Regions from separate parts of the Pseudomonas sp. Marseille-Q5115 genome, predicted to be linked through region 3. Evidence: predicted binding sites of a transcription regulator. Region 3 holds the regulator's gene; each other region holds the start of a gene.
The links. The regulator FliA, encoded in region 3, starts transcription of late flagellar genes. The targets are predictions, from matches to a motif close to CTAAAGTTTNNNNNNNNNNNGCCGNTAA.
Positions count from the first base shown of each region.

Region 1 (4,191 bases), 1.5 Mb from region 3:
AAATCCAATGGGTTGGTTGGCGGGCGCCTGGGCTACGGCCTCAGCGCCGTGCTGGTCATCGCACTGGCAGCGGGCTTCTGGGGCATGTTCCTGCCGCACAGCCCGGTATCGCCCAGCGGTGACGGCCCGGGGCTGACCAAGGTCGATCCGGCCAAGGCGCAGAAAAACTGGGACAACTACGGTAACGATGCAGGCGGCAGCCGGTTCGCCGCGCTGGACCAGATCAACCGGGACAACGTGTCCAAGCTGGTCCCGGCCTGGACCTATCACACCGGTGACGTGGCCATCAGCGATGGCAATGGCGCGGAAGACCAGCTCACCCCTCTGCAAGTGGGCGACAAGGTATTTATCTGCACCCCGCACAACAACGTGATCGCGCTCGACGCCGATACCGGCAAAGAGCTGTGGAAGCGGCAGATCAATGCCAAATCCGCCGTGTGGCAGCGTTGCCGCGGGCTGGCCTATTTCGATGCCAGCGCCGCCGTGGCGCAGCCTGCTGACTCCAGCACGCCAGCCACCCCGGTCTCGATCCCGGCTGGCGCCAACTGCCAGCGTCGCCTGCTCACCAACACCATCGACGCGCGGCTGATCGCTGTGGATGCCGACACTGGTGAATTCTGTCAGGGCTTTGGTGACAACGGCCAGGTAGACCTCAAGGCCGGCTTGGGCAGCGTGCCGGACTCCTACTACCAACTGTCCTCGCCGCCCTTGATGGCCGGCACCACCGTGGTGGTGGGTGGTCGCGTGGCTGACAACGTGCAGGCTGACATGCCTGGCGGTGTGATCCGTGGTTTCGATGTGGTCACCGGCGCCATGCGCTGGGCCTTCGACCCGGGCAACCCGCAGGACAAGCAAGCGCCGGCGAACGACAGCACCTACGTGCGCAGTACGCCCAACAGCTGGGCACCGATGTCTTATGATCCAGCCACCAACACCGTGTTCCTGCCGATGGGCAGCCCGTCCACCGACATTTATGGCGTGAAACGCACCGAGCTCAACCACAAGTACGGCGCGTCGGTGCTGGCGTTGAACGCTACGACCGGCGACGAGAAGTGGGTATTCCAGACCGTCCATAACGACCTCTGGGACTTCGACCTGCCAATGCAGCCGACCTTGATCGACTTCCCTCAGGCCGACGGCAGCAAGGTGCCAGCCGTGGTGATCGGTACCAAGGCCGGGCAGATCTATGTGCTGGACCGCGCCACCGGCAAGCCGCTGACCGACGTGCAGGAAGTGCCGGTGAAGGCGGCGGACATCCCGAACGAACCGTACTCGCCTACCCAGCCGCGTTCGGTGGGCATGCCGCAGATCGGTGCGCAGCACTTGACTGAGTCGGACATGTGGGGCGCCACCCCGTTCGACCAGATGCTGTGCCGTATCTCGTTCAAGAAAATGCGTTATGACGGCCTGTACACCGCGCCGGGCACTGATGTGTCCCTGAGCTTCCCGGGCTCACTGGGCGGCATGAACTGGGGCGGCGTCTCCACCGACCCGGTACACGGCTTCATTTTCGTCAACGACATGCGCCTGGGCCTGTGGATTCAGATGGTGCCCGCCGAGCGTGAGGCCCGGGCCTCGTCCGGTGGCGAAGCGATCAACACCGGCATGGGTGCGGTGCCGCTCAAAGGCACGCCTTATGCTGTGAACAAGAACCGCTTCCTGTCCCTGGCCGGCATTCCTTGCCAGGCGCCGCCGTTTGGCACGTTGAGCGCAGTGGACCTGAAAACCCGCAAGATCGCTTGGCAGGTGCCGGTGGGTACTGTTCAGGACACCGGCCCGCTGGGGATCAAGATGGGGCTGCCGCTGCCCATCGGCATGCCTACCTTGGGCGGTACCTTGTCTACCCAGGGTGGCCTGGTGTTTATCGCCGGTACCCAGGATTACTACCTGCGTGCGTTCAACTCGGCCACCGGGGAAGAAGCCTGGAAAGCCCGCCTGCCGGTGGGCAGCCAAGGCGGCCCGATGACCTTCGTGTCGCCAAAGACCGGCAAGCAGTACGTGGTGATCACCGCCGGTGGGGCGCGGCAGTCGCCTGATCGTGGCGATTATGTGATTGCCTACGCATTGCCGGAGAAGGACTGACAAGAAAGGATGTGCCGCTGGTCCAGCGGGAGGCACTAGTGGCCTCCCGCTGCGCTCACAACCTTGAGCGCGGATCTTCTGCGCTGTGCACAGGAGAGTGATCATGGTTAATGACGACAATGGCACAGCAAGCCCGTACCCAGGTCCAGCAGGTGCGGACAGCGACGAGGAGCTGCTCGATGAAGAAGGCGGTTCGTCGGATGTCGAGCAGGGCGATGGCAACGAAGCGCCGGTGACCCCACCGGTGGACGATGATGAAGAGCCATCGCCGGGCAATGCCGTCTGAGTACGCTTGGTAGCCTCGGCCTCGCTTGTTGCGGGGCCGAGCCGTTTTACCTTCCATCCACCCGCGCCATCCCTGCCTAAACTTTCCCCTGCCTTTGCCGCTAACCGTGCATACCCGGCGTGCTTCGCCGCTTGAGCCACGGAACCTCTCATGAACCTGCGATCCCTCAAAATTGCCAAACGCAGCGTTGTCTGTTTTGGCCTCATTGCCTTCGTGTTGGCCGCCCTCGGCCTGTTCGGCTTGTACCAGATGGCGGGTATTCGCGCGCAAGCCAAACTGGTTTCGGAGGAGAACGTTCCTGGCATCATCGCCAGCGACGCCATCGCGCTGCAACTGGCGCGGGTACGTATTCAGGTATTGCGCATGGTTGCGGTTCCTGCCACGGCGGGCGAAACCCTGCAAGGGCTGCACAAGATCGGCAACACGCTCGATGAGCTGTTCAAGGCCTACCGGCCAATGATCGGAAGCCAGATCGAGCAGTCCAGCTACGATCAGCTGTTCACGCTATACACCGCCTACATGCAACAGGCTGACCATGTAGCTGCCCTGGTGAGCGCCGGTGATGTGGATGCTGCACGCGACTATTTCACCCATACCATGACCGACGCCGGCACTCGGATGAACGAGCTGTCCGCGGCGCTTCAGCAGGAAAACATCGACGAGTCCCGCGAGCACAACCACAATGGCGACGCCCTGTACGGCGAGTCCCGCTCGGTGACCCTGGCGGCCATCGTACTGGCGCTGGCACTGACGGTTCTGCTGTCGTGGCGCCTCACCCGTAGCCTGATCCGGCCGATCGAAAGCGCCGTCGCTGCGGCCCAGAATATCGCCGCGGGCGACCTGACCGCGCGGCTCGACACCCGCGGCACCGACGAAGCGGCGTTGCTGCTGCAGGCCATGGCGTCGATGCAGGGTACGCTGAGGGATACGTTGGAGCGGATCATGCTGTCGGCCCAGCAGCTGGCCTCGTCCACCGAGGAGATGAGTGCGGTGATGAGCGAAAGCGCGACCGGGCTGGCCCAGCAGAACGACGAGATCGAGATGGCCGCCACAGCCGTGACCGAGATGAGCCAAGCGGTAGACGAAGTTGCCTCCAACGCAACCTCAGCCTCGTCGCAAACCCGAACGGCGAGCGAAACGGCGCTCCGCGGCCAAGGCCAGTTGGGCGATACCCTCTCGGCCATTGGTTCGCTGACCGACAACGTATTGGGCGCTTCCGAACACGCCCGCAACCTGGCCGAGCAAGCCCACGGCATCACCAAGGTGCTGGACGTGATCCGCGCCGTGGCCGAGCAAACCAACCTGTTGGCGCTGAACGCCGCCATCGAGGCTGCCCGCGCGGGCGAAGCGGGGCGTGGGTTCGCGGTAGTCGCCGATGAAGTACGTTCGTTGGCCAGCCGTACGGGTGAGTCCACCCGGGAAATCGAGTCGATGATCTCCAGCATCCGTGCCGGCACCACACAGACGGTAGATGCCTTGCTGACCAGTGCCGACCAGGCCCGGGTTACCCAGGAGCAGGCCCATGCGGCCAAGGATGCGTTGAGCAGTATTTCGGTTGCCGTGTCGGCAATCGACGAGCGCAACGTGGTGATCGCCAGTGCCGCCGAGCAACAGGCTCAGGTGGCCAGAGAGGTTGACCGTAACCTCGTGCGCATCCGTGACCTGTCGATCAGAACCTCAGCAGGCGCCGAGCAAACCCATGCGGCCAGCCAGGAGCTGTCCCGGTTGGCCTCCGACCTCAGTGGGCTGGCGCAGCGGTTCAAGGTTTAAAACACATTCACTTCAAAGGGCGCCATCTGCGCCCGGAATCGCTCGCCGGCGAA
Region 1 covers NZ_CAKAKI010000001.1:2,444,272-2,448,462, reverse strand. The annotation lists gene LG385_RS11240 (glucose/quinate/shikimate family membrane-bound PQQ-dependent dehydrogenase) at 1-2,082, shown strand, start outside; gene LG385_RS11235 (hypothetical protein) at 2,186-2,368, shown strand; gene LG385_RS11230 (methyl-accepting chemotaxis protein) at 2,519-4,138, shown strand; gene LG385_RS11225 (hypothetical protein) at 4,135-4,191, opposite strand, start outside.
Region 1: a site for FliA is predicted at 2,445-2,472, ahead of LG385_RS11230 (methyl-accepting chemotaxis protein). Genes of this name have one in related genera too.

Region 2 (4,191 bases), 750 kb from region 3:
GGCGCTGCTGACCCGCAATACCCGAACCGTCGCCCTGACGGCGGCAGGCCGGGCGTTCTTTTTGGAAGCGCAGAACCTGCTGGAGCGCGCCGAGATGGCCGCGGTTTCCGCACGGCGCTTTGCGGCCGGGGATATTGGCTCGGTAACGGTAGGGTTCGTGGGCAGCGCGGTGTACGAATTCCTGCCCAAGGTGATCGCCGAGGCACGGGTGCAACAGCCTCACGTGAACATCGCCCTCACGGAGATGAACACCGCACAACAGCAGGAAGCCTTGCGGGCGCGGCGTCTGGACCTGGGCATTGCACGGGCGCCACTGCCCGAGCCAGGGTTTTGCAGCGAACGGCTGGTGCGCGAACCGTTCGTGCTGGCGGTGAACACAGCGCACCCCCTTGCCAGACGGGCCCGGGTAGAGGTTACAGACCTGCAAGGGCAACCGTTCCTGATGTACTCCCACGCGGCCTATGCCCCGTTCAACGAACTGCTCACCGGCATGTTTCGTTCGGCTGGGGTTACGCCCGACTACGTACAATGGCTGGGTTCGTCATTGACCATCCTGGCCTTGGTGAACGCCGGCCTGGGGCTAGCCTTCGTGCCCCGCTGCGCCACCAATGTAGTGTTCAAGGACGTGGTGTTCCACGAGATGGAACTGGGTGAAGGGGTACAGAGCGAGCTGCACCTGATCTGGCGGGAAGACAACGACAACCCCGCGTGCGGCATGTTGATACACGCCATACGCGGGGCGGTTTGAAGCCCTTGTTCGCTTCCCACAGGAGTTAGAGGCCTCCTACAGAGGTTGAGTCCAGTCTGCGGGAAGCCAAGGCTTACAGCGAGAAGCGCTTCACCAGGCCGTTGAGGTCGGTCGCCAGCCGCGCCAGTTCGTGGGTGGCCACGCTGGTTTGCTGAGCGCCAGTGGCGGTTTGCACCGACAGGTCGCGGATGCTCACCAGGCTGCGGTCCACTTCGCGGGCCACCTGGGCCTGTTCTTCCGAGGCGCTGGCGATCAACAGGTTGCGGTCGTTGATACTGGCCACGGCTTCGGTGATTGCGCCAAGGGCCTGGCCGGCGGCGTTGGCCTTGTCCATGGTGGTGCGGGCGCGCTCGGCGCTGTGCTGCAAGGCGTCCACGGTCAGCCCGGTGCCCTGCTGGATACTGCCGATCATGTTCTCGATTTCACGGGTGGATTCGCCCGTACGGTGAGCCAGTGCACGCACTTCATCGGCTACCACGGCGAACCCGCGCCCTGCGTCGCCGGCACGCGCCGCTTCGATCGCGGCATTGAGGGCCAGCAGGTTGGTTTGCTCGGCGACCGCGCGGATCACGTCCAGCACGGTGCTGATGCTTCGGGTTTGGGTAGCCAGTGCCGCGGCGCGCTCGGAGGCGCTCATCACGTCGTCGGTGAGCGACTGGATGGAGGCAATGGCGTCGGTCAACTGCACTCGCCCCTGCTCGGCCGATCGGCTCGAAACCTGGGACGCTTCGGAGGTGGACACCGCGTTGGTGGCAACCTCTTCCACCGCGGCGGTCATCTGGTTAACCGCCGTGGCGGCCTGTTCGATCTCGTCGTTCTGGCGCTGCATACCACGGGTACTCTCCTCCATCACGGCGCTCATTTCTTCAGCGGCAGCAGACAGTTGGTGAGCCGATTCGCCGATCTGCCCGATGGTTTCACGCAGGTTGGCCTGCATGGTGCCGAGTGCGGCAAACAGTTGCGTGGCTTCATCATCACCTTCGCGCTGGATGGTGCCGCTGAGGTTGCCCTGAGCAATGCCATCGGCGAAACCGACGGCCTGGCGGATCGGCGTAATGATGCTGCGCGTAAGCATAAGGGCCAGTACCAGAGTCGCGGCGAGCGCGGCGATGATAGCGCCGATGATCACGCTGCGTGCGCTGCTGTAGGTATCGTCGGAATAGGCGGCGGCGCGTGTGGCACCCGCCTGGTTGAAGTCACGAAGGGCCGACAGCTTTTCATTCAACACCGGGCCCAGGCCTGCAAGGGCCTGGTTGATCGGGCCCATCACACTCTCGGGTGCGCTGGCCGCGATAGAGCGCTGGCGCTCATCGAGCTTGCTGGCGTACTGGCCAAAAGTGTCCCGTGCCGCGTTGAACACCTGACGCTCCTCGGGGCTTGCAATCAATGCTTCGTATTGCTGCAACAATCGCTTGATGTCCTGAATGGACGCAGCCACCAGATCGTCGCTCTTGCGGTAGGTCTCAGGGTCTTTAAAGGCCAGTTGGCGCAGGGATTCCACGCGGATGCGGGCGAAGCTCAGCGCGATGTTATCGGCGGTGGCCTGGCTCTGCATCCAATGGTTCTCGACAGTCGCGCCCGAGGCGCGAATGGCGGCCATCTTCATCAGGCTGAAGGCGCCAACGGCGGCCAGCAACAGCGCCACCAGGGCAAAAAACAACAGCGTACGGTGGGCAATCTTTATTTTTCTGAGCATGGCAAGGGTCCGAGGTAGGCGGCGGGCACACGGGCAGGTTTCCAGTGCTCTGTCTATCGGCCCCACACTGTCGAACTTTAGCCATGGCCCCCAAGCCCGGCGTTAATTGGTCGCCAGCTCCACCCCCCACTCTTTGTGTAGCAGGTGCAGGTATGAAGCGCGGGTCTCCGGGGTGAGATCGTGCGAGTAAATCTCGGCCACTTGCGCGCGTATCCCGGGGATGGTCTGGTTGATGCCCGCGATCACCGCACGGCCGAGATCACTGTTGGAACACGCAAAATACCCATACATGAAGGCGGGCGCGCCCTTGAGCGGGTAAGCGCGAAGCGCCAGCGGCGTGGCCTTGGGCTGCTTTTGCAGGTAGGTGATCTCGCTGGGGTAGGCCAGAATGCCGTCCAGCCCATGCTCATGAGCCGCCATCATGCTGACCAGGCCGCCGAGCTGGTCCTTGGAATAGCGACGGTATACGGAGGGGCTGTCCTTGTAGGTGTCTATGACGGGGTCCACCGAAGCGCCATATCGCCTGCCGCCGAGTATGCCGAGGCGGAACGTACCTGCCGCCAACAGGCCGGCCAGGTCCACCGCGCTATCGGTCGCGGGCGGCTGCGGGTGGTCGGCCGGGACGAACAGCTGAATGGGCAGCATCATCAGGTAAGGCTCGCTGAACACCATAAACCGTTCACGCGCGGCGGTTTTCAGAAAGCCGGCAAAGCACACGTCACCGCGGGCTTTCATTTCCTGTTCTATCCGCTGGTAATTGGGCGGCACGGCCTGAAGCTGATGCTCGTAATCGCCAAGCCTGGCCACGGCGATACCCTGAGCATAATCGCCTACGCCGTGCCCAGGGCCGGTGACCATGAATAGTGGCGGAAAATCCACGGTCATCCACCGGACAGTGGGCTTGACGCCGCTCACGCCCGTGGCCAGGGCAGTGCCCTGTACCAAGGCAAAAGCCAGTGGCAGCAGACGACGCTTACAACACATTCGGTTTGGTCCCACGCAGTTATGTCGCTGTGAAGCCTAGGCGCGGATGCCGGCAAACACCACTTTGGTAACGGGGATAAAGTTTCATGTAACAGCGCCGATACGCTTGCACGCCGCCCCTCGCCCTGGCGATCACCCCCAGGCACCTGCGCGGACGGCCACCCGGACGGAATACTATAAATGCCCGAAGTCCCCACTCATTACGCCAACCTGCGGGTGGCACGCAACGCCCCGCCGGAAGTCATCCGCGCCGCGTACAAGGCGCTGATGCAGAAGCATCACCCGGACCGAAACCCGGGAGACACCGACGCCGAACGGATCGTACGGCTGATCAACGAGGCGTACGCCGTGCTCAACGACCCCGAACAGCGGGCGCGGCACGATGCATGGATCGCTTCCCAAAAGGAACAGCGCCTGCGTGCGCAGCTGGCACAACTGGGGGCACCCGGCAAAGCCAGTGCCAAGGCAGCCTCCCCCACCCCTCGCCGCGTTTGGGTTGGCCTCGCGCTGGTGCTGGCTTTCGGCCTGGGTATGGGATTGGCAAGCCAGTTCACCAGCCAGGCCAAGCCGCCCGCTACCGTTTCGTGGCGGCGCTGAACCGCACAACGCTTTCGGGAATTATCGCTACAGGGGTGAGTCTATGAACATTACCCGGTGTTCCCAGCGACTTGGGAGCCTAACTTAACGCTGATTCGCAGCGGTAACGAGGAGCCTCCATATGCCGACGCCTCATCTTGACGATCTCCATGCACCGACCTGGCGC
Region 2 covers NZ_CAKAKI010000001.1:1,739,135-1,743,325, reverse strand. The annotation lists gene LG385_RS08140 (LysR family transcriptional regulator) at 1-748, shown strand, start outside; gene LG385_RS08135 (methyl-accepting chemotaxis protein) at 822-2,444, opposite strand; gene LG385_RS08130 (transporter substrate-binding domain-containing protein) at 2,547-3,428, opposite strand; gene LG385_RS08125 (J domain-containing protein) at 3,609-4,025, shown strand; gene LG385_RS08120 (hypothetical protein) at 4,147-4,191, shown strand, end outside.
Region 2: a site for FliA is predicted at 2,498-2,525, ahead of LG385_RS08135 (methyl-accepting chemotaxis protein). Genes of this name have one in related genera too.

Region 3 (4,191 bases):
GCCGGGCGGGGCATCCGCGCGCGCAACTACCTTGTGCTGGCAACCACCAGCCAGAAGCAGGTTTTGACCGCGGCCTACCATAGTTACAAGCGTTGCGGCCTCGCAGGCTGTATCCTCACCAAGCTCGACGAAACGGCGAGCCTCGGCGAGGTATTGAGCCTGGCGATCAGCCACGAGCTGCCGGTGGCCTACCTTACCGATGGCCCGCGTATTCCGGATGACCTTCATTTGCCCCGCAAGCATCAGTTGGTCAGCCGCGCGGTGAGCGTACAAATGCAGGAAGAGCCCAGCGAAGAGGCCATGGCCGATATGTTCGCTGACCTCTACCACAGCCCCAGCAAACGTGCGGGCTGAGGGGAATGAACATGAATGAATGCATGCGCAATTGGTTGCGCGACAGCGGGTCCGAAAGGCCGCTGTTTGGCTTGGAACCTACCTTCACCACACGCTGTGCCAGCTCGCCGAATGGCTTGTTCGATGGCGAAGCGGGCCGTGGTGCAGCCAGCGTCTCAGTGACAGGGTAAAGAACGAATGGGCAGCATGCATCCCGTACAGGTGATCGCGGTGACCGGCGGCAAGGGCGGCGTCGGGAAGACAAACGTGTCAGTGAACCTATCGCTGGCACTGGCCGAACTCGGCCGGCGGGTGATGCTGCTGGACGCCGACCTTGGCCTGGCCAACGTCGACGTGTTGCTGGGGCTCACGCCCAAGCGCACGCTCGCCGATGTGATCGAGGGCCGTTGCGACCTGCGCGATGTGCTCTTGCAGGGGCCGGGCGGGGTACGCATCGTACCGGCGGCCTCGGGTACCCAGAGCATGGTCCATCTGACCCCGGCGCAACACGCCGGCCTCATCCAGGCCTTCAGCGAGATCGGCGATAACCTGGACGTACTGGTGATCGACACCGCGGCCGGTATCGGCGACTCGGTAGTGAGCTTCGTGCGCGCCGCCCAGGAAGTGCTGCTGGTGGTGTGCGATGAGCCCACTTCCATCACCGATGCCTACGCCTTGATCAAACTGCTGAACCGCGACTACGGCATGAACCGCTTCCGCGTGCTGGCCAACATGGCCCAGAGCCCGCAGGAAGGGCGCAACCTGTTCGCCAAGCTCACCAAGGTAACCGATCGTTTCCTTGATGTAGCGCTCCAATACGTAGGCGCGGTGCCGTACGACGAAACCGTGCGCAAGGCCGTACAGAAACAGCGGGCCGTATATGAAGCGTTCCCGCGCTCGAAATGCGCGCTGGCCTTCAAGGCCATCGCTCAGAAAGTCGATACCTGGCCGCTGCCCGCCAACCCGCGGGGGCACCTGGAATTCTTCGTCGAACGTTTGGTACAGCAAACCAGTGCGGGGCCTGTCTCATGAGCGCCAGTGGATACCGGATGTACAACAACGCCTCTCGGCAGTCGCAGCAGCATGAGCTGATCGAGCGCTATGCGCCTCTGGTCAAGCGCATTGCCTATCACCTGCTGGCGCGATTGCCCGCGAGCGTACAGGTCGAAGACCTCATCCAGGCCGGCATGATCGGCCTGCTCGAGGTGGCCAACAAGTACGACTCCAGCAAGGGCGCGAGTTTCGAGACCTATGCCGGTATCCGCATCCGCGGCGCGATGCTCGACGAAGTGCGCAAAGGCGACTGGGCACCGCGCTCCGTCCACCGCAACAGCCGCACCGTGAGCGACGCGATTCGCAAAATTGAAGCGCGTACCGGTCGTGAGGCTAAAGATCACGAGGTTGCTGCCGAACTCAAGGTCAGCATCGAGGAATATTACTCGATGCTGAACGATACCTTGGGCAGCCGGCTGTACAGTTTCGACGACCTGTTGCAGGACGGCGAGCATGAAGGCCTGCACGAGGGCGGCGCCAGCCACAGCGGCGAACCCGCGCGCGGGCTGGAGGACGAGCGCTTCCAGGGCGCACTGGCTGACGCCATTGCCAACTTGCCCGAGCGGGAGCGCCTGGTGCTGTCGCTGTATTACGACGAGGAACTGAACCTCAAGGAAATCGGTGAAGTACTGGGGGTGAGCGAGTCTCGTGTGAGCCAGTTGCATAGCCAGTGCGCGGCGCGTTTGCGCAGCCGCCTGGGTGACTGGCGCGCCCGCTGACATCGCTGGCCCGGGGGCTGGCCCGCAAATTTTTCAGAGAGTGCTGGAACGGTGCGGCGGCAATGTGATATCACCGCCCGCCACGCCTGCTCAGGCAGTCATGCAGGTACAGGTGTAAACGGATTCGATTGACTGCGCGTCCCGGAGTGGGCGCGTTTGAGACTGCTTGGAGGTCTACTTGGACAAGAACATGAAAATCCTGATCGTTGACGATTTTTCGACGATGAGGCGGATCATTAAAAACCTGTTGCGCGACCTGGGGTTCACCAACACCTCGGAAGCGGACGACGGCAATACGGCTTTGCCCATGCTGCAAAGCGGCGCCTTCGACTTCCTGGTAACCGACTGGAACATGCCGGGCATGACCGGTATCGAGTTGCTGCGCACCGTGCGCGCAGATGAGCGTCTCAAGCACCTGCCAGTGCTGATGGTGACCGCTGAAGCCAAGCGTGAACAAATCATCGAAGCGGCCCAGGCTGGCGTCAACGGCTATGTGGTCAAGCCCTTCACCGCGCAGGTGCTGAAAGAGAAGATCGAGAAAATCTTCGAGCGCGTCAACAGCTGAGAGGCCGCACAGGGGGCGCTATGGAGTCCAGTAATCTGCCGTTGGGGGACTTCGAGTCCACCCTGAAAATCCATGCGCGTCAGTTGGTGGAGAGCCTCGAAAAGGGCCGCTTCGGCGACGCCGTGCAGTTGATTCACCAATTGAACCAAACGCGGGACCGTGGGCTGTACCAGGAAGTGGGCAAGCTTACCCGCGAATTGCACAGCGCTATCGTCAACTTCCAGATCGATCCTCGCTCGCCCAAGGCCGAGGAGGTTTCGCAGATCACCGATGCCACCGAGCGGCTGGACTACGTGGTTCGCCTGACCGAGAACGCCGCCAACCGTACCATGGACCTGGTGGAGCAAAGCACGCCGGTGGTTCATGGCCTGGCTGAAGAGGCTCGCGCTGTGCGCGCCGACTGGCAGCGGTTCATGCGCCGCGAGGTGGATGCGGGCGAGTTCCGCGAGCTGGTAAAGCGCGTGGATGGCTTTCTGCAACGCAGTGAAAGCGATGCCACGGCTATCTCGGCCCATCTCAACGACATCCTGCTTGCACAGGACTATCAGGACCTCACCGGCCAGGTGATCAAGCGCGTCACCGCGCTGGTGACTGACGTGGAGTCCAACCTGCTCAAGCTGGTGCTCATGGCCAGCCAGGTAGACCGCTTCGCGGGTATCCAGCATGACCCTGAAAGCCTGCTGGACGAAAAAATTACTGAAAAAGACCTCTCCCGGGGTGAAGGTCCGCAGATTCATGCCGATAAGCGTGAAGACGTCGTATCCGGCCAGGACGATGTGGATGATCTGCTTTCCAGCCTGGGCTTCTGAGCCTGGTCTGGAAGCGTCATCGAACCGGCGCTGAATCGCGCTATCCGGGCCGGATGCCACTTACAAAATTCCAGGGAGCACCCAAATGAGCTTCGGCGCCGATGAAGAAATCCTCCAGGACTTCCTGGTAGAGGCCGGCGAGATCCTCGAGCAGTTGTCCGAACAGTTGGTGGAGCTGGAAAGCCGCCCCGACGACGCGGATCTGCTTAATGCGATTTTTCGTGGTTTTCATACCGTTAAAGGCGGCGCCGGCTTTCTCCAGCTCAATGAGCTGGTCGAATGCTGCCATATCGCCGAGAACGTGTTCGACATTCTGCGCAAGGGCGAACGCCGCGTAGACTCCGAGCTGATGGACGTAGTGCTTGAAGCGCTCGACACCGTCAACAGCATGTTCGGGCAAGTCCGCGAACGTGCCCCCCTTACCCCGGCTACCCCGGAGCTGCTTGCTGCCCTGGCCCGCCTGGCGGAACCCGCTGGCGCCGCACCAGCAGTAGAAGCACCGGCGCCAGTGGCCGCCTCTGCGCCCAGGCATGAAAACGAGTTCGAGGCGCTCGTGCAGAGCCTGGACGATGTTTCAGTGCCTGCCAGCGGCAGTGACGACATCACCGACGCCGAATTCGAATCGCTGCTCGACCAGCTCCATGGCAAGGGCCAATTCGCGCCTGAAGCCATGCCTGCTGCGGCCGCAGCGCCGGCGCCAGCAGCGCCTGGG
Region 3 covers NZ_CAKAKI010000001.1:993,159-997,349, forward strand. The annotation lists gene flhF (flagellar biosynthesis protein FlhF) at 1-354, shown strand, start outside; gene fleN (flagellar synthesis regulator FleN) at 532-1,365, shown strand; gene fliA (RNA polymerase sigma factor FliA) at 1,362-2,105, shown strand; gene LG385_RS04745 (chemotaxis response regulator CheY) at 2,296-2,670, shown strand; gene LG385_RS04750 (protein phosphatase CheZ) at 2,691-3,479, shown strand; gene LG385_RS04755 (chemotaxis protein CheA) at 3,565-4,191, shown strand, end outside.